Regions from separate parts of the Pseudarthrobacter sp. NIBRBAC000502771 genome, predicted to be linked through region 1. Evidence: riboswitches for the same ligand, from Rfam matches in the RefSeq annotation. Region 1 holds a riboswitch; each other region holds the start of a gene.
The links. A riboswitch is a leader RNA that binds a small molecule or an ion and turns the genes downstream of it on or off. The one in region 1 is predicted to bind cyclic di-AMP.
Positions count from the first base shown of each region.

Region 2: it holds a riboswitch for cyclic di-AMP, as region 1 does, so the genes downstream of both, NIBR502771_RS16870 (M23 family metallopeptidase) here and NIBR502771_RS04725 (peptidoglycan DD-metalloendopeptidase family protein) in region 1, are expected to answer to the same signal.
Region 3: it holds a riboswitch for cyclic di-AMP, as region 1 does, so the genes downstream of both, NIBR502771_RS07750 (M23 family metallopeptidase) here and NIBR502771_RS04725 (peptidoglycan DD-metalloendopeptidase family protein) in region 1, are expected to answer to the same signal.

Region 1 covers NZ_CP041187.1:979,826-989,329, forward strand. The annotation lists gene istA (IS21 family transposase) at 1-408, opposite strand, end outside; gene istB (IS21-like element helper ATPase IstB) at 701-1,489, opposite strand; gene istA (IS21 family transposase) at 1,486-3,018, opposite strand; partial or broken gene NIBR502771_RS04700 (divalent metal cation transporter) at 3,211-3,459, shown strand; gene NIBR502771_RS04705 (metal-dependent transcriptional regulator) at 3,491-4,177, opposite strand; gene NIBR502771_RS04710 (SURF1 family protein) at 4,387-5,235, opposite strand; gene NIBR502771_RS04715 (DUF3105 domain-containing protein) at 5,264-5,899, opposite strand; gene NIBR502771_RS04720 (DUF305 domain-containing protein) at 5,926-6,597, opposite strand; gene NIBR502771_RS04725 (peptidoglycan DD-metalloendopeptidase family protein) at 6,603-7,427, opposite strand; cyclic di-AMP (ydaO/yuaA leader) riboswitch at 7,432-7,604, opposite strand; gene NIBR502771_RS04730 (cytochrome c oxidase assembly protein) at 7,786-8,754, opposite strand; partial or broken gene NIBR502771_RS04735 (ArsR/SmtB family transcription factor) at 8,797-9,217, opposite strand; gene NIBR502771_RS21200 (copper resistance D family protein) at 9,435-9,504, shown strand, end outside.
Region 2 covers NZ_CP041187.1:3,615,998-3,625,501, reverse strand. The annotation lists gene NIBR502771_RS16910 (hypothetical protein) at 1-228, opposite strand, end outside; gene NIBR502771_RS16905 (TetR/AcrR family transcriptional regulator) at 335-937, shown strand; gene NIBR502771_RS16900 (four-helix bundle copper-binding protein) at 980-1,390, opposite strand; gene NIBR502771_RS16895 (hypothetical protein) at 1,504-1,986, opposite strand; gene NIBR502771_RS16890 (hypothetical protein) at 2,064-2,555, opposite strand; gene NIBR502771_RS16885 (DUF3105 domain-containing protein) at 2,611-3,243, opposite strand; gene NIBR502771_RS16880 (multicopper oxidase domain-containing protein) at 3,375-3,578, opposite strand; gene NIBR502771_RS16875 (four-helix bundle copper-binding protein) at 4,372-4,785, opposite strand; cyclic di-AMP (ydaO/yuaA leader) riboswitch at 5,681-5,884, shown strand; gene NIBR502771_RS16870 (M23 family metallopeptidase) at 5,890-6,660, shown strand; gene NIBR502771_RS16860 (prolipoprotein diacylglyceryl transferase) at 7,335-8,531, opposite strand; gene NIBR502771_RS16855 (hypothetical protein) at 8,683-9,504, opposite strand, start outside.
Region 3 covers NZ_CP041187.1:1,654,125-1,663,628, reverse strand. The annotation lists gene NIBR502771_RS07770 (cation-translocating P-type ATPase) at 1-317, opposite strand, end outside; gene NIBR502771_RS07765 (helix-turn-helix transcriptional regulator) at 314-700, opposite strand; gene NIBR502771_RS07760 (DUF4193 domain-containing protein) at 1,418-1,720, opposite strand; gene NIBR502771_RS20695 (hypothetical protein) at 1,892-2,080, opposite strand; partial or broken gene NIBR502771_RS07755 (cytochrome c biogenesis protein ResB) at 2,040-2,408, shown strand; gene NIBR502771_RS07750 (M23 family metallopeptidase) at 2,583-3,407, opposite strand; cyclic di-AMP (ydaO/yuaA leader) riboswitch at 3,412-3,657, opposite strand; gene NIBR502771_RS07745 (recombinase family protein) at 4,003-4,575, shown strand; gene NIBR502771_RS07740 (Tn3 family transposase) at 4,654-7,620, shown strand; gene NIBR502771_RS07735 (DUF4862 family protein) at 7,784-8,689, opposite strand; gene NIBR502771_RS07730 (ABC transporter substrate-binding protein) at 8,838-9,504, shown strand, end outside.

The sequences.
Region 1 (9,504 bases):
CTCAGCACCCGGAGCGTGCTCCTGGGGCACAAACACCTCAACCCTCCGGCCGGCTTCGAGATCGATCTGTGCCCGCCGGACACGCACGTAATCCCGCACCGTTGAGTACGACAACTCCTGCGCGTCGTGCTCTTCGACCAACCGCGCAAGAATCCGCCGCGCAGTGTGGCGCTGCTTCCGCGGGGCAGTCGTGTCACTGATAAGCATTTCGTCGATCGCTGTCTTAAACGGCTCTAGCCGCCACGCAACACCCCGTCTGGGTTTGCGTTCCGGGGGAATAGCCGCCTCCAGGGCCTGACGAACCGTTCTTCGGTGCACCCGGTGGCGGACCGCCAAGGCGCGGACCGACAACCCCTCCACCCGAGCATCCCGTCGAATCCGCGCGAACAACTCCACCCTTGACTCCATCCGGACCAACCCTCCGCCGCGTCCATCCACTGACGAATCCAACGATGAGGGTGGGGCCATATATACCCGTCACACGTGCCCGGTGAGTCACAAAATGGGGCCAGAAATAACCGTCCTACCGGGGCCATCCAAACCTGTCACAGTCAACCCTGATCCCGGCTGTCAATGGCCATTTGTTTCTGCCCACGGGCGGCCAGTTAATCGGCCCGCTGGTGGCCAGTAAAACTGCCCGGTGATGGCCAACAGATCTGCCCACTGAGGGTTGTCGGTGGGGTTGGCCATCGTGGGTCTGTTATTTCAGTTGGGTGACTCCTTTTCCCGCGAGGGCTTGGGTGAGTCGGATGGAATCGCCGCTGGTTTGGCAGACGTGGGCGTGATGTAGGAGCCGATCAACTGTGGCTGTGGCCAGGGTTTTGGGCATGAGTTCGTCGAAGCCGGCTGGGTGCAGGTTCGAGGAGATCGCGACGGAGCGTTTTTCGTAGGCGGCGTCCACGACTCTGTAGAGTCCTTCGGCGGCGTCGGTCGCCACGGGCAGCAGGCCGATGTCATCGATCACGACGAGTTCGGCGCGGAGGATTCTGGCGACGGCCTTGGTGACGCTGTCGTCGGTGCGATGCGCGCGGATGAGCGCGCCGAGGTCCTCGAGTCTGAACCAGGCAACGCGCATCCCGGCTTCGACGGCTTGCTGGCCGAGGGCTTCGAGGAAGAACGTTTTCCCGGTGCCGGAGGGCCCACAGACGACCAGGTTCTCCCTGCGGGTGATCCATTCCAGGGTGCGCAGGGCCTGCTGGGTCGGCGCCGGAATCGAGGAGACGGCCGGGTCCCAGACGTCGAAGGTCTTTCCGGTCGGGAAGCCGGCCGCTTTGCGCCGGGTGGCGAGCATCGACCGCGCCCGTCCTGCGGCTTCCTCGGTGAACAGGGCCTTGATGATCTCGGTCGGTTCCCAGCGCTGGGCTCGTGCGGTAGCGATCAGCTCCGGGGCCAGTGCCCGGGCGTGGGGCATCTTCAGTTGCCGCATTAGCGCTTCCAGCTCGGCTGGCAGGGCCGGGGCGGTGGTGTTCGTGGTTGTGACTGGGGTCATCGGCTCTGCTCCTTCGCTGGGGTGCTGGACGGACCGGCGCCGAGGCCTGCCCAGGCGCTGGTGCCTTGGGTGAGGGACCTGGTTTCGTCCGCAATGTGGGTGGTGGTGCGGCGGATGTTCGCGTTCAGGATGGACGGCAGGTCGCCGTGGGCGAAGCGGCCATGGAGCGCAGCATCACCCAGGGCACGGTCCACGGACTCGGTCCCGGCGATTTTGGCCAGGGTCACGGCCTCGGCCATTTTCACGTTGATCCGGCCTGTTCCTGCCGCGGCGGCTTCCACGAGCCAGGTCTTGGCGCCTGCGCCGATGGCAAGGAACTCGGCTTCTCCGGCGGTGCGTGCTTTCACGGCGTAGTCGCCCGGGATCCTGGTCCTGGTTTCGGGGAAGTGCTCATCGATGATCGCGGGGCTGCCGGGCCTTGCCCGGCCATGGCGGGCGACTTCGACCGGGCCGGTCGGGCCGTGGTGGACGATGATGACCTGTTCATCAGGCCCGGTGCCGTGGGAGCGGACGAACACCCTCGCGCCGAGCAGATGAGACGGCACGGAGTATTGGGCGTTCTCGAAGGAGACCATCGGGGTGTTCTCCGGGACTATACGGGCCAGCCCGAACGCGACCGTATGCGCGGTCTCCGGGACCCGGTGCAGCCGGGGCGCTTCCTCCGCCAAAACTACTGCGGGTTTGCGGCGGGTCGCCCGATGTTCCCGGTTGTTGACCTCGTCCATGAAGACCTGGCAGGCGGCCTCGAGCTCGGCGAAGGAGGCGTAGCTGGGCCTCAGGTTAGTGTCTGTGGGCACGAGGTCGGCTTTGGCCAGTTTCACCGACGCTTCGACTCCGCCTTTGGTGGCGGGGTCTGCGGGTTGGCAGGTCAGCACGGTGACCCCGTAGTGGCGGGCGAAGTCCAGGGTCTGCTGGTTCCGCACCGGGACCCCTGCGACGTGGGCGGTGGTGACGGTCTTCTCGTTATCGGTCAGAACATACGTCGGTGCTCCGCCCAGGATCCGGAAGCACCGGTCGAGGGCTGCGAACACGCTCGGCGCGGTGCGGTCCCTGAGCGGTATCACGATCCGGAAGCGGGAGAACGCCAGCCACGCAACGAACAGGATGGTGTTCACGCCGCCGATTCGTGGCCCGTCGCCGAAGTCGTACTGCAGCCACATCCCGGGCTCGGTGATCCACGGCCGGTGGACGCGGGTGTGTCCGAGCCGCCAGGCGGCTTTGACCTGAGCGATCGCGCGGCGGGTGGACCGCTCCGACCCTTCATAGCCCAGGGCGAGGAGCTTCTCGTGGGCCTTGTCGGCGCGAATCCGGCCCTTGGACGCCTCGATCCATTCCTCGATCTTGGGCAGGTAGGCGTCCGTGACCCTGGGCCGGGGCGCTGGTTCTGCGATTGGCCGGCCGGCGTCACGGGCTGCGACGTGTCTGGCAACAGTGTGGTGCGAGCAGCCTGTGAGCTCCGCGGTGGCGCGCAACGATCCGGTCAGATCGTAGGCAGCAAGAATTTCCATGATTTCTCCGTCATGCTTCATACAGGGCCTCTTCCTGGGACGACATTTGGTGCGACTAGACACCGTCATCAAATCCCGGGGAGAGGCCCCTGCCGCTTAAGACGCGGCAGGTTCAGTAAGGAAGTGGGCAGATCTCATGGCCACCGCTGGGCAGTTCTACTGGCCGTCAGTGGGCAATTACGTGGCCGCCTATGGGCAGTTTTTCATGGCCGCTTACACCCGGCCCTGCTGATCCTGGGCGCCGGGATCGAACCGACCCTGGCCCTGGTCCTGAGCCAGGTGCTGCTCAGCTTCGGCATCCCGTTCGCCCTGATACCGCTGATCCGGCTCACCGGAAAACGCGAGGTGATGGGTATCCACACCGACTCGACACCGCTGAAAATCGCAGGCTGGACCAGCGCGACGCTGATTGTGGGACTGAACTGTGTCCTGATCATTCTGACCATCACCGGCCAGGCCTAATCCTTTCCCTTCCGCACTGGAAGGGTGGCGGTCAGGCTGTGGCAGGGCAAACCCAGAGTGCGTCCGTGGCCTGGGTCGTGAGAACGATGTTCTTCCCGCCGGTGACATGAAAGGTCAGCCCTGCGGTGAAGGGTTTGGGCTGATCCGCGGTCAGTATCGTGCCAGGGAACAAACCCAGGCCGGTGAAGTACCGCAGCAGCTCGGGGTCGGCATCACTGACCCGGAGAATCATGACCGGCTCACCGGGGCCGGCCGCGGTGAGCCGGTCGGCAGCAGGGTAGTCGATGCGGCCTTCTGCGGTGGGAATCGGATCACCATGCGGGTCCACCGCGGGGTGCCCCAGGACCTGGTCAATCCGGGTGATCAGCTCATCGGACACGGCGTGCTCCAGGGACTCGGCTTCATCGTGGACCTCATCCCAGGCATAACCCAGGGTCTTGACCAGGAAGGTTTCCAAGATGCGGTGCCGCCGCACCATGACCAGCGCGCAGGCCCGCCCGGTCGGGGTGAGGCTGACGTTACTGTACTTGGCGTGCGAGAGAAGGCCCTGCCGCACGAGCTTTGCGACGCCCTCTGAGACCGTGGACATGCTCAGGCCCAGGCGATCCGCCAGCATCCCGATGGTCACCGGCGCATCGGACCATTCACCCGCGGTGTAGACGAGTTTCAAATAGTCCTGGGCAGCAACGCTCAGGTCCGAGGCGGCGGCCTTAACCATTGCCGCCCCGCCCATCGTGTCGGCAACCAGTGAGCCGCCACATTGGAGGAATGGTGATCACGGTCGGGTCCACGGGCGTAGACCCAGCTTCACGCGGTGCACCGCAAGTGACAGTTCGCGGGCCGGCCGCCGCCCCTGCAGCCAGCCCTGCCCCGAACCGGGCAGCCTCCCTCAGGCTGGTGCCGCGGACGCCGGCCGGGCTTTGCCGGTCAAAGTCCCATGGCATCCAGAAGAGCATCTTCCTCGTCATCGGAGCGGGGGCGGCGTGGTTTGCCTTGTTGGATCCGGTGTGCTCCGGTGTCGGACGGTTCCGCATCGTCACGTTCCTCCCTGCCGATGCGGGCCTGTTGCCGGGCCATGTAGCCGAACGCGACAAAGGCCAGCACCCCGAAAGTTATCCACTGCATTGCATAGGAGAGGTTTGATCCTTCCTGCACCTTGGGTGGAGCGAGTTGCTGAGGAGTGATTTGGGGCTGGGGGGTTTCGGTGGCCATGAGCCCATAGCTGCCGGTCTTGACGGGGTATCCCAGCTGGGCCGCGTAGGTGGTCAGGTCGATGCTGGCGAGTTGACCCTCCGGAGCATCGCGGTCGAGTTCGGCCTCCGAGGGTTTGATCCGTACCACTGCGCCGACAGTTCCGGTCGGCGGTGCAGGAACCGTATCCGGGTAGCCGGGCCTGTTGTTTCCGATCGGAACCCACCCGCGGTTGATGATGATCGTTTCACCGGAGACCAGGCGGAACGGCACGAGAACCTCGTACCCGGCGGCCGAGTAGTTCGGCCGGTTCCGCACGATCCGCTGGTCCTCGGGGATGTAGTGACCCCTGATGGATACGGTCGTCCATTTCGCGTCCGGGTCCGCGGTGGTGAAGTAGCGGCTGGCTTCTTCGTACGGCACGGGAGGTTTGTCATAGTTCTGCTGGACGCGGCGGATCTCTGTGACCGCCTGGTTGCGCCGGTCCATCTGCCAGTTGCCAAGCCCTACGCAGGCAGCGGCAAACAGCAAGGCCATCCCCAGGATTCCCAGCCACCGCCAGGACAGCAGGAATCCGTAGGCCATTGGGGTCCGGTCCTTCTCGCGCAGCATCTCAGCCCTGCATGCCGCCGGAACAGACGGCCCCCGGTTCGGGTGTCTGCGGGCCTTGCCGGTATTTCTTGATGAACGGTGCCAAGCGCTCATCGCTGCCGCTGTCCACGGCAAGCTGTTTCCCCCACGCTGTGGCGACCACCGGGGAGGATTGTCCGGCGACCGGGCTGAGCAGGAGGTAGTCCTGTTGACCCGCCAGGTCCGTTAGTGCCGCGAGCTGGTCCGGGGCCAGATCCGGGCGGTAGGTAAGCCAGACCGCCCCGTGTTCCAAGGAATGCACTGCCCGGGTCTGCTCAACGGGCGTGGTGTAGATCCCGCAGTTCGTCCAGACCGGCGCATGGTCTCCGCCGGTGGCAGGAGTCCGGGGATAACTGACAGGATCACTGGTGTGGTTCCTGGACTCACCGGGGTAGTCCTGCTCCCCGTCGATGGGACGGGACGCCGCGGCGTTGAGCTGGTCGCGCTGCCGCACCTCGCCGACCACGACGAAGGTCACCGCCGCAAGGATCGCCAGCACCACGGCCGTGCCGGTGCCGTAAAGCAGCCAAGCCCGACGTCTCCGGGCGGCCCGCTGCTTGGCCTGTACCGCGGCCAGGAGAGCTTTTCGCTCCTCGTAGGCATTAGGTTTTCCGGGCATCGGCGGTCCCTCTTTCTGTGGCGGGGTCAAAGTCGGCTACGGAGCTCTTCGAGGGCCGTGATTTCAGCTGTCTGAGCCTCGACGATTCGGGCAGCGAAGTCACGGACCTTCGGCGTTTCCGCCAAGCGGGCAGCAGCCGAGGCCATGGCCACACCTCCTTGATGATGGCGGATCATCAGGTCCGTAAACAACCGGTCCGCATCAACACCTGAGGATTCGCGCAGCGCCTGCATCTGTTCTGGGGTGGCCATCCCTTCCATGTCACCTTCGGTGACCGGCCCTTGGCTGCCGTGCGGGGCACCGGTTCCTGGATGTGCACCCCCGGCCGTCATCCATGACATGGGCGGTGCCGAGCCGGCCTGGGTCAGGCCCCAGTCCTGGAGCCAGGCGAACATCTGCCCGTTCTGGTGCTGCTGGGCGGTGGCAATGTCGTAGGCGACCGCCATGAGCTCCGGGTTATCGGACTTGTCCCGGATCAGCAGGGCCATCTCCACCGCCTGGGTGTGATGGGTTTGCATGTCCCGGGCAAAACCGGCGTCGGCGCCGGTGTCAGGGACGAGGGCGGGGGCCGCGGAAAGCCGGCCGAGGGCGAAGAACCCCAGGGCAGTGAGGGCAACGACTGTGACGAAAACAATCCACAGCCGCTTCCGGTGCCGGTGCAGTGGCAACGCTTCTCTCCCCTGTTCGCCAGGCTCCATCAGGGTCACGACCGGAGCCAGCCCTGGGGATCCACGGTCGCGCCGTTGCGGACGACTTCGAAGTGCAGATGGCAGCCGGTGGAGTTTCCGGTCGTTCCGGCCCCGCCAAGCCGCTGGCCCTTGGCCACCGTGGATCCGGCCGGGACATCTATCGAGGACAGATGGTTGTACGTGGTTTTCATTCCATTGCCATGATCCACCACGATACGGTTCCCGCCACCGTTCGGGGACCACCCGGATTCCACGACAGTCCCCGTGCCGGCGCTGAACACAGCGGTCTGGCAGGAAGCCACCAGATCCAACCCCGTGTGCAATTCACCGGACCCGCCCGTGATCGGGCTCGTCCGGAAACCGAACGGGGAGGATATGGACATGCCGGCCAGCGGCGCACCCAGGGCTGGATCCGCAGATGCGGCCGGCGGAGGTGAAGCCGCACCAGCGGGCGGAACCACCGCGGGGCTTCCGGCAGTGGATCCTGACGCGGCGGGTGCTGGCACTGCCGGTCGATCGGCCGGCCGGGTGCCGACATCACTTCGGGGATAGGTGATAACTGCCTGTGCCTGCGCCGCTACCGCCGGAGCGGCCTCCACGGCGCCCTGCTGGGCGGAGGCGGTGACGGCTCCGGCGGCGATAAGTCCCGCATGGGCGGCGGGAACGCCGGCCGCCAGCATCACGACAGCGGCAAAAGCCGAGGCCCCGGGCAGCCAGGCAGGGCGCGGGGACGGTGCTGCCGGCCGGGCGGCCCGGCGCGAAGAACTGGTTGTGCCAGTGCGGGGTCGGGAGTGGTCACGGGGCAGGGCACGGCGTCGGCCATGGCTGGAGCGGGGCACAGCGGAGTCCTTTCGGCGCCTGCGAAGTTAGCTGTCGGGTTCGGGCCAAGGAAAAGCCCGGACGCAGTTGGGGCACCGGCCCTCATGGCCGCTGTCCGCTGTTGCGTCTTCACCCCAAGGCAGCACGCTGCCGTTAGTGGGTCCTCCGCCCCCGCCGGGTGGGTTCGTAGTCTGGCACCGCCGGCGGGGCTGAGCATGCGGAGCCAAGGCTTATTACAGAAAAGCCTGAATCAACGTTACGGGGTCCGGCGCAGATATCACAAACCGATAACAACGAAAAGGTTGGTTGACTTCTACGCTTTGTAAAACTTTTCCACTGGTATCTCCACCCGTCCGGGCCGGCGGGGGCAAGCCCGGATCAGCGGCGGGGGTCCTCCCTGCCCGCCAGCTGCTGCAGGTAGCTGTTGTAGGCGTCCAGCTCGGGGGTTCCTTCTGTCAGCTCTGCCCGCGCAATGCTGGCATTGGACCTGGTTTCTTCCCGTTGCCAGCGGACCAGAATGAACATCAGCAGGAGCACTCCGGGCAACTCGCCGTAGGACCAGGCCAGCCCACCTGCTATGCCTTGGTCAGTCATCGGGTTGACGTTCCAGCCCGGCGGCGGGGTGGCGAAGAATTTCACCATGGGTGCGGTGGCCATCATGATGACCACCCCGAAGAAGGCATGGAGCGGCATTTCGGCGAAGATATCGATCATCCGTCCGAAGTGGGTTTGGCGGCTCGGCAGCGGGTCAGCGGAAATCAACGGCACGGTGAAGAGGATCCCGGAGATCAGGAACATCAGTTCCAGGCCGATATGGCCGTACCAGTTGGGCAGCAGCAGGTCCGCCAGGCCGGAGAAGTACACACCGTAAAAGCTGAGCAGGAACAACGGGACCATAAAGCCCGGGTGAATCGCCACGCGTCCCCAGCGGGAACGCAAACCCCAGAGCGCTGTTCTGAGGACGCGGCGGCCCAGCCTGCTGTGCGGTGTCGCCCGCAGCAGCAGTGTTCCTGGTGAGCCAACCACCAGCAGCGGTGGAACGGCCATCATCAGTGTCAGTTGCTGGAACATGAAGATGGAGAACATCCGCAGCCCGTACCCTTCGATGCCGGCTCCCATGACCACGATGACGGCCAGGCAGCCGGCCATGAAGGAACAGGTCCGCACCACGGACCAGCGCCGGCCCTGCCGCCATAACCGGATCGCCCCTGCCAGATAAAGCACCGCGGCCAGAAGCGTCAGGGCAGGGATCAGCGGGACAGGCTGCAGGTTGGGGGCCAGGTATTCGGGAAGGGACGGCGGCAGCGATGGAAGCCAGACCGGACCGGTAATCTCAGGCTCAGACATCGCAGCACCGGCTCTCCCGCTGCTCGGTTGTGCCTGTCCTGGTCAGGGCTCCTGGCCGCCTTCGATCACGCGCAACCGGTCCTGCCCTGTATGCCCGACGTGCGTCAGGCCGAGATCGAGGAGCATGCGAACGTGCGCATCGGCCAGTGAGTAGTAGGCCATTCTGCCTGAACGGCGCACCTGCACCACCCGCGGGCCGCGCAGCAGGCGCAGGGCGTGGGAGACACCGGACTCGCAGCCCCGTGGTTGCTGCCAGGTCGCAGACGCACATTTCCCCTTCGAGGAGGGCGATGAGGATCCGGACCCGTCCAGGGTCCGAGAGCAGTCCGAAGATCACCGCCAGGTCGGCCACATCCGCATCCCCCGGCATCCGGGATCTGACCGCTTCGACTTTGTCTGCGTTGACGAGCCGGACGGAACACTCCGGGCCGGAGGAGGAGGCTCGGGGTGGAATCTGCGTCATCCATCTAGGCTACCTTTGCGTTGCTGAAGCCCGGCGGTTGTCATGGTTTTGCGGCATGTGGACCAGGGGGCTGGCCGAGCGTGTGTTCCCGTCCCGGCCACGGCGATTAACGTGTGAACGACTCTACAGATAATCTGGTGTCGCGCGGCTGTGCTTCGTTACGCGCTCCCTCCCCGCCCGTTCGGACCGGGACCAGGACCCCAGGTTAGGAATTATTGTGGCGCTCAAAGCCTCCGCATCACAGGAGAGGCCGGCTGTCTCACCCGGGCCGGTCTGGCTGGCAGCCA
Region 2 (9,504 bases), 1.8 Mb from region 1:
CGGGTCAGGCTGGCTTTGCACAGCAGCGGGGGGTGAGACGGGTGCGGCAATGCCGAATCCGTGTCTGGCGGGGCCGTGCTGACCCCCGGTGAGCAGCATGACGGCAATGACGACAAGGATCAGGATGCCCGCAACGATCGCGGAGACTTTGACCCAGCGGGGCGGACCGGTCAGAGTCTCTCTGTCGCGTTCTGTGCCCATTTCTGGGCGGTTTCGCTCGTTTGTCATGTCGTTTCTCCCGTGCAGTCGTTAGCCATAGCGGCCGCTTCTTATAAGACAGTATGTATCGTACCCGTCAAGATGTCCAAGGCGCGACGAAGCGTATAATTCAGGAATGCCGAAACTCTGGAACCAGACCATCGAGACGCACCGGAGCGCGGTCCGGGCCGCCATCCTGGACACCACAGCTGCTTTGGTGGGGGAGCAGGGGCTGGCCTCGGTGACGATGTCGCAGATTGCCCAGTCAGCCGGGATCGGGCGGGCTACTCTGTACAAGTATTTTCCCGATGTTGACGCCATTCTCGACGCCTGGCACGAGCGCCAGGTCCAGGCACACCTGGAACAACTGGCCCACGTCCGGCACAGCGCCGACGGCCCTGAGCGGCAGCTCGAAGCCGTTCTCCAGACCTACGCCATGATTTCCTACTCGCGCCATGGCGGGGCAGAGGCGGCGCGGCTGCACCAGGGCCAACATGTGAGCCGCGCTCAGCAGCACCTCAACGACTTCCTCGCTGACCTGCTGCGCGAGGGCGCAGAGGCGGGGGTCTTCCGTGACGATGTCGCTCCCGACGAGCTCGCCGGGTACTGCCTGCACGCCTTGGAGGCGGCAGCCGGGCTGACCTCCCGCGAAGCCGCCCACCGGCTTGTTAGAGTCACGATGAGTGGACTGCGGCCACCGGCGGGAACACCGCATCTCCGGCCGGAGGAGATCGGCTAGCAGATAGATCAGCCAGCCGGCAGCGGGCGGCGGCCCGGTGTCTCACCCCACCGCAGTCAGGAGTGCGGCGCAGGCGTCTTCGCAGCGGCGGCAGACCTCGGCGCAGATCCTGCAGTGTTCGTGCATGCCGGCGTGCTGCTCGCACTCTTCGGCGCAGGCGGCGCAGGCGGCCCGGCAGGCTTCAAGCAACGCACTCGTAATGGCTGTATTGGTGGAGGTTTGGCGGGTCAGGATGTTGCCGGTAGCGGCGCAAATGTCGGAGCAGTCCAGATCCATGCGGATACAGGCTGCAAGGTCGGCGACCATCTTTTCGCCCAGGCAGGCGTCAGCGCAGGCCGTGCAGGCCTGCGCACATTCAAAGCAGGCTCCGATGCACTCGGCCAGCTTGTCCTGATCAAGAGTGCCGACCCCCTTAGGGTGGGCACCGAGCATCGCACTGATGTGATGAGTCATGATGCAGCTCCTGTCACTGCGGCCGGGCCATTGCCGGCCGTCACGCCCCACCCTAGACCCGCCGCGGTCACGCCGTCAGCCTCTCTCGCTGGCACCACCAGGCGACAGGCGTTCTAGCGAAGGATCAACTTGGCCAGCACGACGAAGAGTCCAGGCAGGAAGAGCACCAGGCGAAGGAACGATCCGACTGCTTCGGCGGCCCTGACCTGTTCCGGCTCTGCCGGCACCGCGGTGTCGTACAGTGCTGCTGCGATCCGAAGCTGGTAGCTCAGGACCTCCTGGCGGAAGATGAACCACACGACGGCGAGGACCATCATGGCAAAGCCGAGTTCCACGGTGATGCCGGACACCGCGGAGGGCGAGGTGCCGATTCCGTAGACCACGGCGATGTAAAGACCGGCCGCGGCCACGGCCACGCAGCTTGCAAGTCCCCAGCGGTGGCGCACCCCTTTAGCTGCTGTCTGGTCCTGCCGGTTCGCCCCGGCGCGCGGTCGGTCGGCCGCGGTCCGGATGCCGCCTCTGGTCAGGGCAATCCCCGCTGCGATGGCGGCCGCAACGATGGCCACACCGAACAGGAGCAGGAACGGGTCACGCATGGTCAGGCCCTCCTGTCCCGGCTGCCCTGGGGCCGGGCATCGGACGGCTTCCTGGGAGGCAGCTAGGATCTGCGCTTTCAGTGCCATGTGGTGCGCCCATGCTCGTAGACATCGCGGCTGCGCAGCGCTGCCTGGCGGGAGACTTCGGCGAGGCGGACGCGTCCCGCCGCCCGGTACAGGTCACTGGCCCATTCGAACTCGGCGGCGGCATCCCCGTACCGTGCCTCGTCGAAAAGGCGTCTGCCGATGTGGTGGCGGACCAGAGCCTCTCTGGTGCCCGTGGCCGCCAACCGCAGCGCTTCCTCCTGCAGTCGGGCGACGTCTCCCCACCGGTACCGGCGTTGGTGGGCATGGGCGAGGACCAGCAGCGGTTTAAAGCAGTCTTCAGAGCTCTCCAGCAGCTGGTGGCCCTCTTCCAGGGCCTCCTCGTGCCGGTCCAGCAGTGACAGAATCCACACACGCTCCAGCATGGGGCAGTCCCCGAGCCGGGCTTCCACAGCGTCCCGGTCCACGATGACATCGCGCAACGTGGCGGGATCTGTGCGCCAAATATCGCCGCCCGCCGTCACTCCACCATGCCTACGGTCCCGGGAGCGGCCGGACTCTGGGCTGTCCGGTGCCACATCATCCGTTGGCCCCTCCGGTGCAGGGAGCACCGGGTTCCGGTGCCTTGGGTGACTGGGCATAGGCGGCGATGAAGGCCGTAAGGCGGGAGTCGCTGGCTTCCTGCACCGCCAGTTGCGCGCCCCAGGCTGTCGCCGTGACGGGCGCTTTCTGTTCCTTGTCGGGGCTGAGCAGGACATAGGGCTTCCCTTGGGCCAGATCGGTGAGCTCGGTGACCTCGGCGGCCGGCAGGGCAGGGTTATAGGTCAGCCATACGGCGCCGTGTTCCAGGGAATGGACGGCGCGTTGTTCACTGATGGGTTCGGTGTAGACGCCGCAGTTCGTCCACGTGGCTGAGTGGTTCCCTCCCACGCCCGGCTGCTGGGGGTATGTGACGGCACCCTGGACATGATCGCTGGATAGCCCAGTGAAAGTCTGCAGACCTTCGATGGGTTTTTTGGCTGCCTCAGCGGCGGCCTTCCGTTCCCGAATGGAGCCGGTGACGGCAACGGCGACGACGACGATAGCAGCCAGCACCAAGCCGAAGCTGCCGTAAAGGAGGATGCTCCATCGGCGCTGTTTGGCTTTTTGCTTGGCCCGGACAGCGGCAACGATCGCCTGATGTTCTGCACGTCGTTCTCTGGCGTTGCTCATGCGGATGCTCCTTTGCGATGCTGGGCGGAATCCTCCGAATTATCGGCGTCCGCCTTGCCGACGGAAGAACGGGGACGTGACCTGAGGCGCTGGAAGAAATCTGTTGATGCCGAGGATTGCATGGGGATCCGTCATTTGATGTAGGAGAAGAGGGCCATCATGCCCCGTTCTGCGTGGTAGGCGTTGTGGCAGTGCGCGAGCCATTGGCCGGGGTTGTCGGCGTCAAAGATGACGGTGACGGTCTGCTTGGGCAGGACAATGACAGTGTCTTTACGGGCCCAGTCGAGGCCGACCTGGAAGGTATGCCCATGGAGGAGGTGCATGGGGTGCCACATGTCGCTGTCGTTAATGAATTTGACCTAAACTCCGTTCCCCCGTCCTGACCTTGAAGGGCTTGTCGAAGGGCTTTTTCATATCGAAGCGGTGCCCGTTGATATCTGCCTTCATGCCCTCGAAGCGGCCGCCGGTCTGACATCGCCGGAGGCCGTTCACCGGCTGGTCAAAGTGACCTTGGCCGGGCTCCGCCCGGTGCCCTGAGCAGGAAACGTTTCCTTGGGACCTGCGCCTGTCGGCAGCCCGGGACCGGCCGCCGCGGTCCACCCCGGGGCTGTCAGTCTGGGCTCCGATCAAAAGTGCCACAGGCGCACCGGTACATCAGCACGCCCCCAGATAGCTCAGGGGCGTGACTGACCAATGCCTCCGGGAAGAGAAGTGCAGGCATTTTGTCGGCTGGGACCAGACGCATAGGCTCACCGCAATGCATGTGGGTGATCAGCATTCGCCGCAGTTGCGGGTCGTCGACTGTGCTCCCGGACGGGGCAGCTATCCCGGCCAGGGTGCTGCCGGCGGGTGGGATGGACCCTTGACTCGGGGCTGAGGACTGCCTGGGTTTCATTTATTCCTTTCGACGGACGATGGCGCCACGGTCGAAGAGATCCGTGGCGCTGGTCGCGCCCATACGCGGATTAACGATTCGACTGGCATTTTCATCCCCTGGATGCTCCGGTGGCAGTGCTCAGGGACGCATTGGGGTTGCCTTAAGTCCGGGATGCTGCAGGGCAGGCCTTCCCGCGGGTGCCGGAAGGCGTTGGATCTCCGGTCACCGTTGGGTAGGGCCCTGGGGCAGGGTCAGCCGAGCGAGCTGAGAAGGTCGTTGCATGCCTTTTCGCAACGGCGGCATGCCTCGGCACAGAGCCGGCAGTGTTCATGCATGCCTGCGTGTTGTTCGCATTCCTCGGCGCAGGCTTTGCACGCTGTGGCACAGGCCTGGAGCACCGCGCGGGTGACGTTGGCATCAAAGGCGGTGTGGCGGGAGAGGACGTTTGCCGTGACCGCGCAGATGTCTGCACAGTCAAGATCGGTGCGGATGCATTTGGTCAACTCGGCGACCATGTCTTCGCCGAGGCAGGCATCAGCGCAGGCGGTACAGGCCTGTGAGCAGTCAAAGCACGCTGCAATGCATTCGGCGAGCATGTGCTGATCGATGCCGCCAAGATCCTTCGGGTAGGCATCGAGCATCTTGTGGGTGCTTCCGTGTGTCATTTCTTTCTCTCTTTCCAATACTGAACGGGAGGAACCTGGTGCGGAGACCGGCTGATGTTTCTGATGTGCCGGCTGTTTGGCTGATGTTCTCTCTCGGGCCTCCTTCTGATCGCTGAAGGCAGGACCCAAAGGGCGGCCGCACGCGGTGTTTACGCCAGCCTGGTCGAAGGGTGCCACTTGCAGGCCCTATGGCCTGGCGTTCGCGCGGCCGGACGTGGAGAACGTGCCCTTTTATGTCCGACTGACAGACAGTTGAGTTAGGGTTAGCGCCTGCCGGCTCAGCGGTGCTTGGGGCCTGTTAGCGATGTGGGATGCCGGGGGCCGGGCGCGCGGACCCGCGAAATCAGGGAGGAGCACTCCGGGCCTTGGCTGCGCCGCGTCGGTCACAGCAACGGGCCACGACCGTGGACTGACTGACCGGGTGTCTCCGGCCTCGTGGCACCCGCTGCGCGGGACCCCGCGGAGCACGTCGGAGGCGGATTGGGCTCCGACCGGCGTCACTCTGTCCGAACGTCCCCGAGGATTCTCCTGTCCCCCGGGGATCAAAGTCTGGCGCTGGCGCTGTGCGGCGGAGTAAGGGCTAGGGTCGGACACCCCCACCACGTGGGCCTGCCCATTACAGAAGGCAACTGGCCCGGCCACTAGGAGGACGATCACGAGGCAGGAAAGGACAGCCCGCAGCGCCGCAAGCCTGCGGACCAGCAGTGGAGGCGTCGAACGTTGAAGGGCCATCTGGTCTCTCCTGGGGGCAAGTCTCGCCCAGCGTATCCTTCCGGTGCCCCGCCAGTCACCATCCCTGCCCCCTTAAGCCCGGAGCGCCTTTGATAACGGATTTGTAACCTACGCCGACGCTTCGCTAGAGTCGTACCAACACATACCCCCAACGGGTATGGATGTGACCGCTTCGCCAAACCCCGCCGGCGGTCCGTGATCCTGATCTTTCTCAGGCGGGGGCGGAGGACCCACATACGGTGTGCCATGGTGCACCTTGGGGTGAAGCCGACCCTGTGACCACGCGTCCCAATCGCGTCCTGCAGGGCAGCCGGACAGTCCACTCGTCCGAATCCGACAGCTAACTTCGCCGGCGCCGAGAGGACCGCTATCTTGTCTGCCCAGCCAAAACACGGCCGTCGCCGCGCACTTCCGGCCGCTGCCTCAGCACGCCGCCCGCCGTTCTTCCGTGAACCCACGTTCCGGCTCCGCAGCCAGCAGTTCGGCCTAACAGCAGCCGTCACGGGAATGATCGCCCTCACTGCCCTGTCCGCGGCGCAGGCAGACCCCGGCAGCCGCGCTGCGGCCCAGCCCCGGCCAGCCGCCGTGGCAGCCCCGGCCCCGGAAACGGCGGTCACGGCAGCAGCCGACACTGTCCTCACATTTGACCGCCCGGAGGTGACCTCCCAGCCAGCGCCTGCGCCCGCTGCGCCGGCGCAGCCCGCAGGGGCGGTCAAAGCACCCGAGGTCGCCCACGCCCCGGCATCCCCTTCCAAGGGGTTGCGTGCCCCGCTCGCGTCGATTAACGTCAGCTCCCCCTTCGGCTTCAGAACCAGCCCGATCACCGGGGCCGCCGCGGAGCTGCACACCGGAATCGATTTGACCGGTGCGTGCACGACGGCGGTCTTCGCCGCCGGTTCCGGCGCCGTCACCGAGGCCGGCTGGAGTCCGTACGGCAGCGGCAACCGGATCGTCGTCGATCACGGCAACGGACTGAAGACCACCTACAACCACCTGTCCACTATCGGTGTCTCGGTCGGGCAGTCCGTGGCTCAGGGCCAGCAGATTGCAGGGGTAGGCACAACCGGTGCCTCCACCGGCTGCCACCTTCACTTCGAGGTCATGGTCAACGGCCAGACCGTCGACCCGGCTGCCTTCATCTAAGAGGTAGATGGCTGCGCTGACTGCTGTGAAAAGCGGCAGCCGCGCAATGAAGCGGTACAGTAGCGGGTGCGTCCTGCACCCTGTTTCTCTGCGGTCCTGACGGACCGCGCTCAGCGGGCTCGGGCGGATTACGCACGAGGGCCATCTGCGGGCGCCCACACAACGAGCCGGACAAAGGACTATACAGTGCAAATCCCAATTGTTGCCGCGGGTCTTTACGCCTTGGCTACGACGCCGGCCCCGGCTCCAGGCAACGAGGGTCTGAGGCCAGGGCTGGACGCGGATCAGGTAACTCCCGGATTCCTGGGTTTCGCGATGACGGCGTTCATGGTCATCGGAGTTGTCCTGCTCATGGTTTCCATGACCAGACGAATCCGGCGTGTACGTTACCGAGCGCAGTTCGAGCAAGGAAGCGAACCCGTTTCGGAAGAAACGGATGATGCCCGCAGCCAGCCTGGGGTCAACGAAACCGAGGCGACCAACGGAAGCGGACCGGGCGGTGAGGGCCCCGGACGGGGATGAGCCCGCGGCTCCCGCGGCAGGCCGTGTCGCCCAGGTACCCGGTTGGGTGGTTCCTCGCTCAGCACATGGCCGTGAAGGCCATGGCGGGCGTAGCCCCGGCCGGGGGAACTGAGTGCCTGTTGGTGCTTGGCCTCACTTTGCCGTAGTGACGATCAGGACAAGACGGCCAGCATGATGTCTGCGCCCAGAATCAGGGTGCACACCACAATGGTCAGTGTTCGCCCCCGCCGTGTGCGGGACTCCACCCGCAACGGGAAGAGCAACTGCCGGCCCAGGGTGTAGACCATGATGGAGCCGACGAAGACCAGCCCGGGAATGCTCGGTGGCCCTGCCAGCGTCACGGCCAGCGTTCCGAGGCCGATCAGCAATGACAGAAACGCCTCATAGAGCTGGACAGGGTACCTAAGCCGTCCTACCCGACGGTCCGAGGACCATAGCCCCCATCGCGAGGCGGTGGGGCGCCCGTAACAGCACCCGCTAAAGAAACATCCGGTCCGACCCAGGGTCATGCCGAAGAAGAGTCCGACCGCCGTCGCGTCCAGGATCCGGCCCGTCGGCAATCCAACGACCAGCGACCCGACGATGATGGTGGCCAGCGCACCGGCCAGGAACCCCTGGATGCACGCACCGGTTTTGAAGAACCCGCTCAGCGGCTGGCGGTTCAGGGCAAGCGACCAGAGCCGGGCACACACCCCGCCAACCGCGTTGGCCAGTACGGTGAGCCACACAGGAACTGCCGGGTCAATGCCCTGCCTGGTCAGGAACAGGGCCTGAACGAGAATAGCCAGGACCGCGCCCAGACCCAGTAGTACAGGCCAGGACCAGGCGTGGACGCCGGGCCCCTGGGCGAGGGCGTGAAACCTGGTATGAACCGAGGCTCGCTGCGGCAGGCATCCACTAAGAGCTGCGGCGCGACGCCGAGGGTCACTGTCGTTACGGGGGACCGGCGTCGCGGTGACATTCCATACCCCGCCGGTGATTCCGGATATGCGGGAGGTGACGGCGATCCGCCCGGTTCCCGGCTTGATCGAGTCGACATCTTCATACACTTCGAATCGTTCCGGCGGCGCCCCGACGCCTCCATCGGCCCGGTTACCGAAAAACCGGACAGAGAGATCATTCGGCCCCTCCCATGCGGCGGTGTCGAGCCAATACGTGGCGACCAGCCCCTGCGGCTCAAGCGGGTCGAAGAGCTTGGTACTGCGGCCTGTTTCTTTGGTGAGTGAGTGCGCGGTCGGGGCTGGCTGCGCTGCGGCAGATGGGCGGCGCGGGCCGGGACGTGCCGGGGTATGCCTGGCCGGGGAGTGCCCGGGTCTTTTCGGGGCCGGCCTCCGCCGTTTCTTAGTCATCGTGAATATGTCCTTCTGTGATGCGACCGCAGGGGATCAGAAAAGCGGTGAGATACGGTCGGAACGATTGGACAGTTGTCCGGCGTCCACAGGGCTTTCCGTCCCTCCTGGGGACGTCGTGCCGCGGTGGGGTCGATTTGGAATGCAAGGCTCATTCGGCAGGGCTGGAGATTTCCTGTTCTGTGCTACCGGGCTCATTGACGGCACGGGAAGCGGGACCGAGCACGAAAACCGTGGCAAATGAGGCCAGGGCGGCGACAATCACAACTCCTGTCAGCATCTCCAGGGACCACAGGACGCTCCGTGCCATGTTTGTTGCCAGGAGCTGGCCCGGCCAAACCAGCAGGGGCAGCAACGAAGCCAGCACAAGCTCCTGTGGGCGAAGCGGGACGCTGAGCCGCCGCAATGCAAAAAGAACGACATCGAGGAGCGCTCCGGCCGCCAGGGCTGCGATCACCGTGCCCATGTTGCGAAAATCCCCAAGGACGGCAGCCAGCAGGGCTACCGAGGTCACCACGATCAGTGCCGTCCCCGGCCTCGCGAGCCGGAAACGAATCAAATACGCCAGGGGAACGACGAGGATCAGCGAGGTCAGCACGTAACTTGCCAGACCCGCCGACGCTAAACCTTCCGCAATGTTGTGCGCATCAGTACCCTCAGGTGCGTGCCCGACGGCGACGGTCGCTGAATCCGTGATGAATCCGGAGAGAAAGCTCAGAGCGAACGCCGCGATGCCGGCGATCCCCAACACACCCAGCGTCGGCGCCAAGCGCCCGCTCATCGACAAGGGGAGGGCCCGAAGACGGAACGCCCGGACCGGACCTGACAGCAGGAGGGCACCACCCATGAACAGCAAAAGATGCGTCGGACTCAGCAGCGCGTCGAGTCCGAATTCCACCCCGAAGATCTGATGCCAGACCATGTCCAAAACGCCGCTCACCGCGAACAGTGCGGCACCGACAGCGGCCAGTCC
Region 3 (9,504 bases), 670 kb from region 1:
TCCTCGAACTGCCCGAGGGCGACCGCGCCGGCCGCGGCGATCGTCATCAACGTGCCGACACCGATTTTGCCCTTCACCAGCCGCCGGAGTGTGGAGGGAACGAACGTCCATGCGGCAACGACCAGCGCCGCTATCTCCAGGGGAAGCGTCAGCCACTCCGGACCCGCGGCCAATGAGGTGATCCACGCCGCGAGCAGCAGCACACCGGAGGCCGCAGCCGCCCGGACCTCGCTCACCTGCCAGAACCCGACGGCCTCCTCTTCTTCGTCGGATTCCCCGGTCCCGGGCTTTTCGTCGCTGCAGCAGGCGTCGCTCATCGTGCGTTCTCCTTTGTCAGGACGGCGCCGGCGCTTCCGGTGCCGTAGTTCGGGCAAAGGCTGACCGCGTTGCCGGTGGCGGCGAGGAGGACCTCGGCCTGGGCCAGCATGTCCATCAGCTCCGGACGGGACAGCGAGTAGTACACGCTCCGGCCTTGCACCCTGCCCTGAACGAGGCCGCAGTCGCGCAGGCATGCCATGTGCGCCGAGACCGTGGACTGGGCCAGACCCAGCTCTCCCGTGAGGTCACCGACGCGCACCTCCCCGCCGGCCATCCGCTTCACGATGCTCAGTCGGGTCGGGTCGCTTAGGGAATGGAACAGTGCCGCCGCGGGATCGAGCTGGCCGCAGGAATCCGCCGGAACCTCAAATTGAATCGCCATATATCGATGATAGCGGAATAGAATGTTGTTATCGTAGATGCCCGACCAAGAGTGCACGGAAGTGGGGCCGACCCATCGCACGGGCATCCGGAACGAGCTCATGGGCCGTTTGCCGGCGTACGGCAACGATCGGTACCGTTCGGCGACGTGGACGGCTTAGCGCCAGTTTTCCGCGAATTGGTCCCGGGCGCCCGATCAGGGGGCGGACAAGAATCTTTAGTTCCGCTCCCTGGGGGTCCGATAGTACGTCAAAGCCCAGCGGCACGACGTCCTTGATGTCGATGGTGGATGTGATGGCTTTGCTGACCGGGTAGTTGCCCGGGCAATCAGGCGGATTATCCGCGGCCAGTCGTTGATGCTGAAGCACCAGCTGCCGTGGATGCTCAGTTCGTTCTCGGATAGTTTGATGGCGTCGATCTGGGCGGGTTTGGTGTGGAGTCCGGTCTGCACGATGCTGCCGCGGAGACACTGTCTCAACTGAGTTGGTACAGCCTCTTTGCCACACCGGTAGGCCGCGCTGGCGCAGCATGCAGGTGTCCGCAGCCGAACCGACTACGTGATGGCTTTTCCCAAACCGAAAGGCTCGGGATCTTCGCCGGTGAACGGGACCAGCGGCCGCCTCGATCGTTCCGGATAAGAGCGAGAGCTAGGTTCGGTGCGTACGTTCCGGTCCACACGCGGCCGGAGCAATGCTGGTTCCGGCTGTGGTCTAAAGAGTCAGCTTTCGCATTCGAGGCAGGAAGCGTAGCCGTCACTCCCGATGGCGATCTGTGAACGGTGCCGGACCAGGAAACAGGAGTAGCAGGTGAACTCGTCATCCTTTTGCGGGATGACCTCTATGGCCAGTACCTCATCGGAGAGGTCAGCCCCGGGCAGTTCCACACCGTCGGTCGTGTCAGCCTCATCCAGCGCGCTGACCACACTGCGGGCATCCGGGGCGTTCGCGGACCGGAGCGCCTGAAGCGTGGCATGGCGCGACTCTGCAACATCGGGTCGCGCTTCGTCGTAGTCGGTCGCCACCTTTGATTCTCTTTTCGTTGTGGTTTTCTGGGAATGAACCGGGCCTCGCGGCATTTGGATGCCTACGGCCGGAGTGCCGGTGATGCCCACCTCATGCCCGAAGGGCACCCGTGCCGCCCAGGTCAAAGGGCCCGGCCACGCAGCGATTGACGCCTCCATTAAACATCACTTCTACGTATTGTAGAAGATGCGGTCAATGGAACCGCACCGCGCCGCCACGATCGGAAAGTAGCCGATGCCTGTGCACAGCGGCTCCGGGGGCCAGTCGGCCTCCCGCGGAGGCCGCGACCGCGGTTCCCCCGCCACTTGGGCTTCCGGCATGCTGCGCTGGGCCTGGACCCAGCTGCCCAGCATGCGCACGACCTTGTTCCTGCCGCTCCTGCTGGCCGTGGCCGCTGTCCCGGGCTCACTCTTCCCGAAGCGTCCGGCGAATCCTGCCGTCGTGCCCCGCCATATCAAGGGACAACCCGGACTTCGGGAGAATCCTTGACGCGCTGCAGTTCTACGACGTGTATTCTTCGGCTTGGTTCTCCGCGACCTACATCCTGCTGTTCATTTCCCTGATCGGCTGTATGCTGCCCAGGGCCCGGGCCCATTGGAAAGCCTTGCGCTCCGCCCGCCCCGCACGCCCAGGCGACTGTCCCGCCTGCCGGAATACGGCACCGTCGTACTGCCGTCCGGAACCGGTTGGCTGAACTACTACAACTCTGAACGCATCCACGCCGCCATCAAGGACACCCCGATCACGCGAGGGTCACCAACCTGATGGCTGGGTACAGCTAGATCAGCCGGGGTTTGGAAACAATGTCACATTCAGGTCATGGCACGTCACTACGATTTGAGAGCTTGCCATCGGTTGAATCTAGAGCCAGCCGGTGGGGTCGACAACGTTACCGTTGACTTCAACCTCGAAGTGCAGGTGGCAGCCGGTGGAGGCGCCCGTGGTTCCACTGAAGGCCACCACGTCTCCCCGGGACACTTTCTGTCCATTGGTCACGTTGAAGGAAGACAGGTGGTTGTAGGTGGTTTTCAGGCCGTTGCCGTGATCCACGACCACGCGGTTCCCTCCGCCATACTGGTCCCAACTTGCGAAGGTGACGGTGCCTGCGGCAGCGGCCAGGACGGAAGTGCCGCACTGGGCCACGAGGTCTTCTCCCCGATGGAAGTCCCCTGAGCCGCCTGTGATGGGACTGACCCGGTACCCGAACGGCGAAACCACGGTCATCGCAGCGAGCGGATTGCCAAGAGTTCCAGCGGAGGCTGCACGGGTGATGGAACCGGCCGACTGGGCACTGAGTAGCTGTTTCAGCTTGCCGTCCGGGTCCGCCTTCGTGGCCACGATGGAGCGGCTGAAGTCGATCCGGGCTCCGGGCGCCGCGGAAATTTCAGGCTGTGGGGCGGCGGAAACGGCGGACGCGGCCTGAACGGGTTCCTGCGCTGCCATCACCGGGCCGGTCACCGGAACGCTCACGGTGAGTACCAGGCCCGTTGCTGCCAACGCCATGCCGCCCTTTTGGCCGACGCCGCTGGAGGCGGCGAAATCTGTGATCTGGCGGAAGGGTCCCCGGCGACGGCGTGCTTCGCGCTGCGGATCGCGGGGCCTCTCCGCGGTAAACGCCTCGGTCACTCGACGCGCCGAAGCGGGGCCTGCCGCGCGTCGACGGCCCCTGGAGTATTGCGTGGCCAAGACTTTTTCCTCTCTGGATAGCCTGCGAAGTTAGCTGTCGGATTCGGGTCAGAGAGTTCAAAGACCCGGTCCGCCGTAACAAGCACTTTGCGCAGAGATGTCCCCGGAAGGATCCTTATCTGGACGAGGGCTTGCTGCTGACGGACTTCACCCCGAGGCAGTCCTGCGACTGCCGGTTGTGGTTCCTCCGCCTCTGCCAGTTGGTGACTCGTGCACCTGATCCGCTGGCAGAGCTCGGCTCCGGATCAGGTAACGTTTTGGTATCGATGCTTCCGGTCAACTATAGCCGACCAGCCCGGACGGTAATAATTCCGTTATCCATACGGAATGGCCGTCACTGCGCCGGGTGAGCGCGCCACTACGGGCGGGGTCTCGCCATCATGTTCGCCACCGGACTACTCGTCGTCGCCTATCATTGCAGGGACCAAACCCGCGGAAGAGTGGCAATAAGCATCTTCCGCCTGACCGGTAACGATCGTTCGCAATACGCTCCCAGTCGAGTTCGAAGAAGTGCGGAAGCACGGGACCTCATTTGTAATGCTTCGCGTGTACCCTTCTATGTAACGTCCAGCCGGGTTACTGATACATTTTGAGGATGCGTATCGGATACGGACGGGTTTCAACCCATGACCAGCACCCCGAAGCCCAGCACGACGCCCTGACAGCGGCAGGCTGTGAGCAGATCTTCATTGACACAGCCTCCGGAAAACTCGCCCGCAGACCCGAACTCGACAAAGCGCTGCTCTCGGCCAACCGGGCGGGTGATCAGCTCGTCGTCACCAAACTCGACCGGCTCGGGCGGTCGCTGGAAAACCTCATCGACTTATCCAATACGCTGCAGGTGCGTGGTGTTGACCTAGTGGTCCTGGACCAGGGCATCGATACCTCCACCGCGCTGGGGCGGATGTTCTTCCAAATACTTGGCTCTATCGCCGAGTTCGAACACGCGCTGATGTCTGAACGGACCCGTGACGGTCTGGCCGCTGCCCGTGCGCGGGGGCGGACCGGCGGGCAGAAACCAAAACTAGGCCCCCGTCAGGTCAGGCTGGCCCGCGAAATGTATGAAGAAAAGGGGCCCGACGGCAAGCGTGCACACACGGTCGAGCACATCGCCCAGGAGTTCGGCGTCACCCGGCCAACCATCTACCGGCACCTCGCCAAACCATGAACGGCGGGCCTTGCATGTCACAGCAGAACGGCAGCATGTCCGCCGGGCACGGCGGCGTAGCAGATAAGAGCTTCTGAAGTGGCTCTGCGCTCTTTGCTCACGGCTGCCGAGCGTAGCCATATCCTGGCAATACCCACCGGAACAGAGGACATCGCAGCCCACTACACGCTCAGTGAGGCGGATATGTCGTTGATCCGCCAGCGTCGCGGAGACGCGAACAAGCTGGGCTTCAGCGTCCAACTGGCTCTACTGCGTCACCCGGGGATCCAGCTGGCCGAAGACACCCAAGTGCCCCTTGAAGTCGTTTCCTGGCTGGCATCCCGCCTGTCCGTTTCATCCGAGGCCTGGGACGAGTATGGAACCCGTGAGGAAACGCGGCAGGAGCACGGGAGAGAGATCCGCGCGTACCTGGGCATGTCAGCGTTCGGAATTGCAGACTTCCGCCAGCTCGTGGAGCACGTGGGCGCCGTGGCTGCGCAAACAGACAAGGGTTTGCTCCTGGTCGAAGGCGCGAGGGACTTCCTGCGGGCAAGGAAGGTCGCTCTGCCTGGCGTCAGCGTCATTGAACGGGCCTGCGCTCAGGCCCTGACCAAGGCGAACCGGAACATTTACGCCACCCTGTGTGAGCAGTTGTCCGCGGACCACTGCAAACGACTGGACGGGTTGCTTCTCCGTCGCCCTGAGAGTTCATCGACTGAAATCGGCTGGCTGCGGCAGGCACCGCTGCGCGCCAACGCACGGGCGATGAACGAGCACATCGACCGGCTCACCACCTGGCGTGCCCTTGATCTCCCGTGTGCGGCGGCCCGGCTGGTTCACCGGAACAGGCTGCTGAAGCTTGCCCGGGAGGGGGCAGCGATGACCGCGGCGGATCTGGCCAAGTTTGAACCTACCCGCCGGTACGCGACCCTCTTTGCCATGGCCGTGGAAAGCATGGCAACCGTCACCGACGAAATCATCGATCTGCACGACAGGATCATTGGCCGGCTCATCCGGACAGCGCAGAACAAACAAAACCAGGCCACGCTTGCGTCCCGCTCCACCGTCACAGCCATGATGCGCATGCACTCAAGGCTCGGTGATGCCCTCTTTGAGGCGAAGGAAAACGGCGAAGACCCCTTCGCCGCGATCGAAACAGCCATCGGCTGGGAATCCCTGGCCGAAAGCATCGCCCAGGCCAAGGAACTGACCAGGCCGGCCTTCGAAGATCACCTGGCCCTCGTCAGCGCACACTTCACCACGCTGCGCCGCTATACGCCGGCGTTTCTTGCCGTCCTTGACCTCAACGCAGCCCCCGCGGCACAGGACCTGCTGGCCGCGATCAACGTCATCCGCACCCTGAACACCACCGGCGCCCGGAGGATCCCGGAGGATGCACCCACCTCGTTCATCCGGCCCCGGTGGAAGCCGCTGGTCTTCACCGACGACGGCTTCCACCGGGGCTTCTACGAGTTCTGCGCCCTCGCTGAACTGAAGAATGCCCTGCGTTCCGGGGACATATGGGTCACCGGATCACGCCAGTTCCGCGACTTCGATGACTACCTTCTTGCCAGCGACGACTACACCGGGATAAAGAACTCCGGGAAGCTGCCGCTGATCACGACCGACGGAAGCACCCAGTACCTCGAGGGCAGGCTTGCCCTCCTTCAGAAGCGGCTGAAGGAAGTCAACGACCTCGCCGCCCGCGACGAACTCCCCGGGGTGCTAGTCACCGAGAAAGGTGTGAAAATCACCCCTCTGGTGACGATCGTCCCCACACATGCGCAGCCACTGATCGACCAGGCAAGCGCCATGTTCCCGCGGATCCGGATCACCGACCTACTGATGGAAGTCGATAGCTGGACCGGATTCACCCGCCACTTCACCAGCCTCAAATCCGGCCAGCCTTCCAAGGACAGGCAACTGCTGCTCACCGCGATCCTCGCTGACGGAATCAACCTGGGACTGACGAAAATGGCCGAGTCCTGCACCGGTGTCACGTACGGACAGCTGGACCGCCACCAGGCCTCATACATCCGCGACGAAACCTACAGCGCCGCCCTCGCGGAGCTGGTGAACACCCAGCACGGCCACCCCTTCGCCGCACAATGGGGTGACGGAACGACCTCGTCTTCTGACGGGCAACGCTTCCGTGCAGGCAGCAAAGCCGAGTCCACCGGGCATGTGAACCCCAAGTACGGTACCGAGCCCGGACGGCTGATCTACACGCACGTCTCGGACCAGTACTCGCCTTTCCACAGCAAACTCGTCAACATTGGTGACCGCGACGCGACCTACGTTCTGGACGGGCTGCTCTATCACGAGTCCGACCTGGCGATCCAGGAGCACTACACGGACACGGCCGGATTCACCGACCATCTCTTCGCTCTCATGCACCTGCTCGGCTACCGGTTCGCACCACGGATCCGCAACATCGGCGACACTCGCCTCTACACACCCACCAACGATCCCGGGCTGTCGGCATTGGCTCCGCTGATCGGCGGGAGCATCAACACCACAACGATCGCCCTGCACTGGGACGAGATCCTCCGCCTGGCCGCGTCCATCAAAACCGGCACCGTGACTGCGTCCCTGATGATGCGCAAACTCGGCGCCTACCCCCGCCAGAACGGGCTCGCCCTCGCCCTGCGGGAACTGGGAAGAATGGAACGGAGCCTCTTCCTGCTGGACTGGCTCCAGGACCCCGGCCTGCGCCGCAAAGTCACCGCCGGCCTAAATAAGGGCGAGGCCCGGAACACCCTCGCCCGGGCCGTGTTCTTCAACCGGCTCGGCGAAATCCGCGACCGTTCCTTCGAGCAGCAGCGCTACCGCGCCAGCGGGCTGAACCTTCTCACCGCAGCCATCGTGCTCTGGAACACGGTCTACCTGGACCGCACCGTCGCCACCCTGACCAGCGACGGCGGTGACATCGACCCGGACCTCCTGCGGTTCCTCTCACCGCTGGGCTGGGAACACATCAACCTCACCGGCGACTACACCTGGCCGCGCGCCAACCACATCAAACCCGGCAAATACAGGCCACTACGACGACCGGCAAAACCTTAGCGTCGGATATTTCACTTTTTCACAAGCCACCCCTCATACACCGTGACGGCAGAGGATGCCGGGCGGGACATCCTGGAACTCGAGTTTTCGGTTGAAGGGATGTGCGCTGCCTCGCCGGTACGGCGACGCAGGACGTTCCGGTTCGATATCACCACCGGCTGCGTCAGCCCGGAAGATCCCCTTCAACCAGCGCACACATCTGCCTGAGCCGCTCCACCCTTTCCTCGACGGAGAGCCCCTGGCGGGGCAGGCCGATCTTGAACCCATGCATGGGTACGTTCCCTGCGGCCTTGTTGCAGCGGCTAATCTCCGCACGGTTCAGCAGGGAGCTGGACGGCGCCCCTTCAACTTCCACAGGCGGGAGGTGGGCATCCATCCAGGGATAACCAAATTCCGTCTCCTCCGGGGAACACCCGGAGAAAATCAGCCCCGCCAGAACCCCTGCCTCGCGGGCGTGCGCGATGTGCTCCACGGCGGTGTCCCGGTCCCGGGTTTCGATGACCGACCGTGCCCAGTTGATAACGAGTCCCACCCGGCCACCCGCCTGTTCCCGGAGCGAGCGGAGCACGTCCACTTCCTCGCCGAACGGCAGGAAACCCTTCTCGGGCGTGCCTCCGGGCCGGGGCGCATCACAGTGCTCCACCAGCAGCTTGGTGGCTCCCCACTCCCATTCGAGGACCTGCTCCAGGGACTCCGCGAACCTTGACGGGTCAGCGCCGGGATACGGGGCGGAGTGCAGCTCGACGGCCTCCACCTCCCGGCCCTCCTTCTTCAACTGGAGCACCAACGCGTGGATCCCCGCGACGAAGTGCAGCGCTTCCGTCCTGCCCGCGGCATCGCCGGACGCAAGTCCGAACGTTGGCGACGCCTTGAGCCGCTGCATGGTGCCGGGAATGGCGGTAACCACAGCGGACCAGTTGCCCGGAGCGCCGGCGGGCCACCGGACTCCACCGTATGGCCCATAGGGAAGTTCCAATCCGCGGACGGAAGGTACTCCGGCGAGCGCTTGATAGAACTGCTGCCGCAATTCGTCAGGGTGGGCAGCGTAGGCACCGACGATCAGGGACATGGAACCTCCAATTGCTTTGCCATGCGGGAACCACGGCCACGGCCGCGGAGAAAAGCCCACTTGACGTTGCCTGTGATGGGACTTACAGTTTTTCTTACGAGCTAGGACATCCTACATCCGATAAACATCCTTCTGAACGGTGAGGCACATGAACAACATCAAGAACCTGCCGCTGGTCAATGACGCCAGTCGCCGGAACTTCCTGAAGCTCGGCGGGGCCATGGGCCTGGCCGCAGCCTTCGCCAGCTCCCTGGCCGCGTGCGGCGGCCCCGCCGCGACCACCACGGGGGCAGCTGAAAACACGGCGCCGATCAATAAGGACCTCACCATCGAGGCCGGCATCTCCTACGCCCTCTCCACCGGCTTCGACCCCATCTCCTCCTCCGGCGCAACCCCCATGGCCGCGAACCTGCACGTCTTTGAGGGCCTGATCGAGCTGCACCCAGCCACACGGGAGCCCTACAACGCCCTTGCCGCTTCCGATCCCAAGATGGTAAATGCCACTACCTACCAGGTGGCCATCAGGGACGGCGCGGTGTTCCACAACGGCTCCCCCGTTACCGCCGAGGACGTGGTGTTCTCCTTCACCCGGGTAATGGACCCGGCCAACAAGTCGCTGTTCTCGCAGTTCATTCCGTTCATCCAGGAGGTCAAGGCACTCGACGCCAAGACCGTGGAGTTCACCCTTAAGTACGCCTTCCCAGGCTTCGGTCCGCGCATCTCCGTGGTGAAGGTGGTACCCAAGGCACTGACCAACTTCCCGGTGGGCTCGGACCAGCTGAAGTCCTTCGACGCCAAGCCCGTGGGCACCGGAC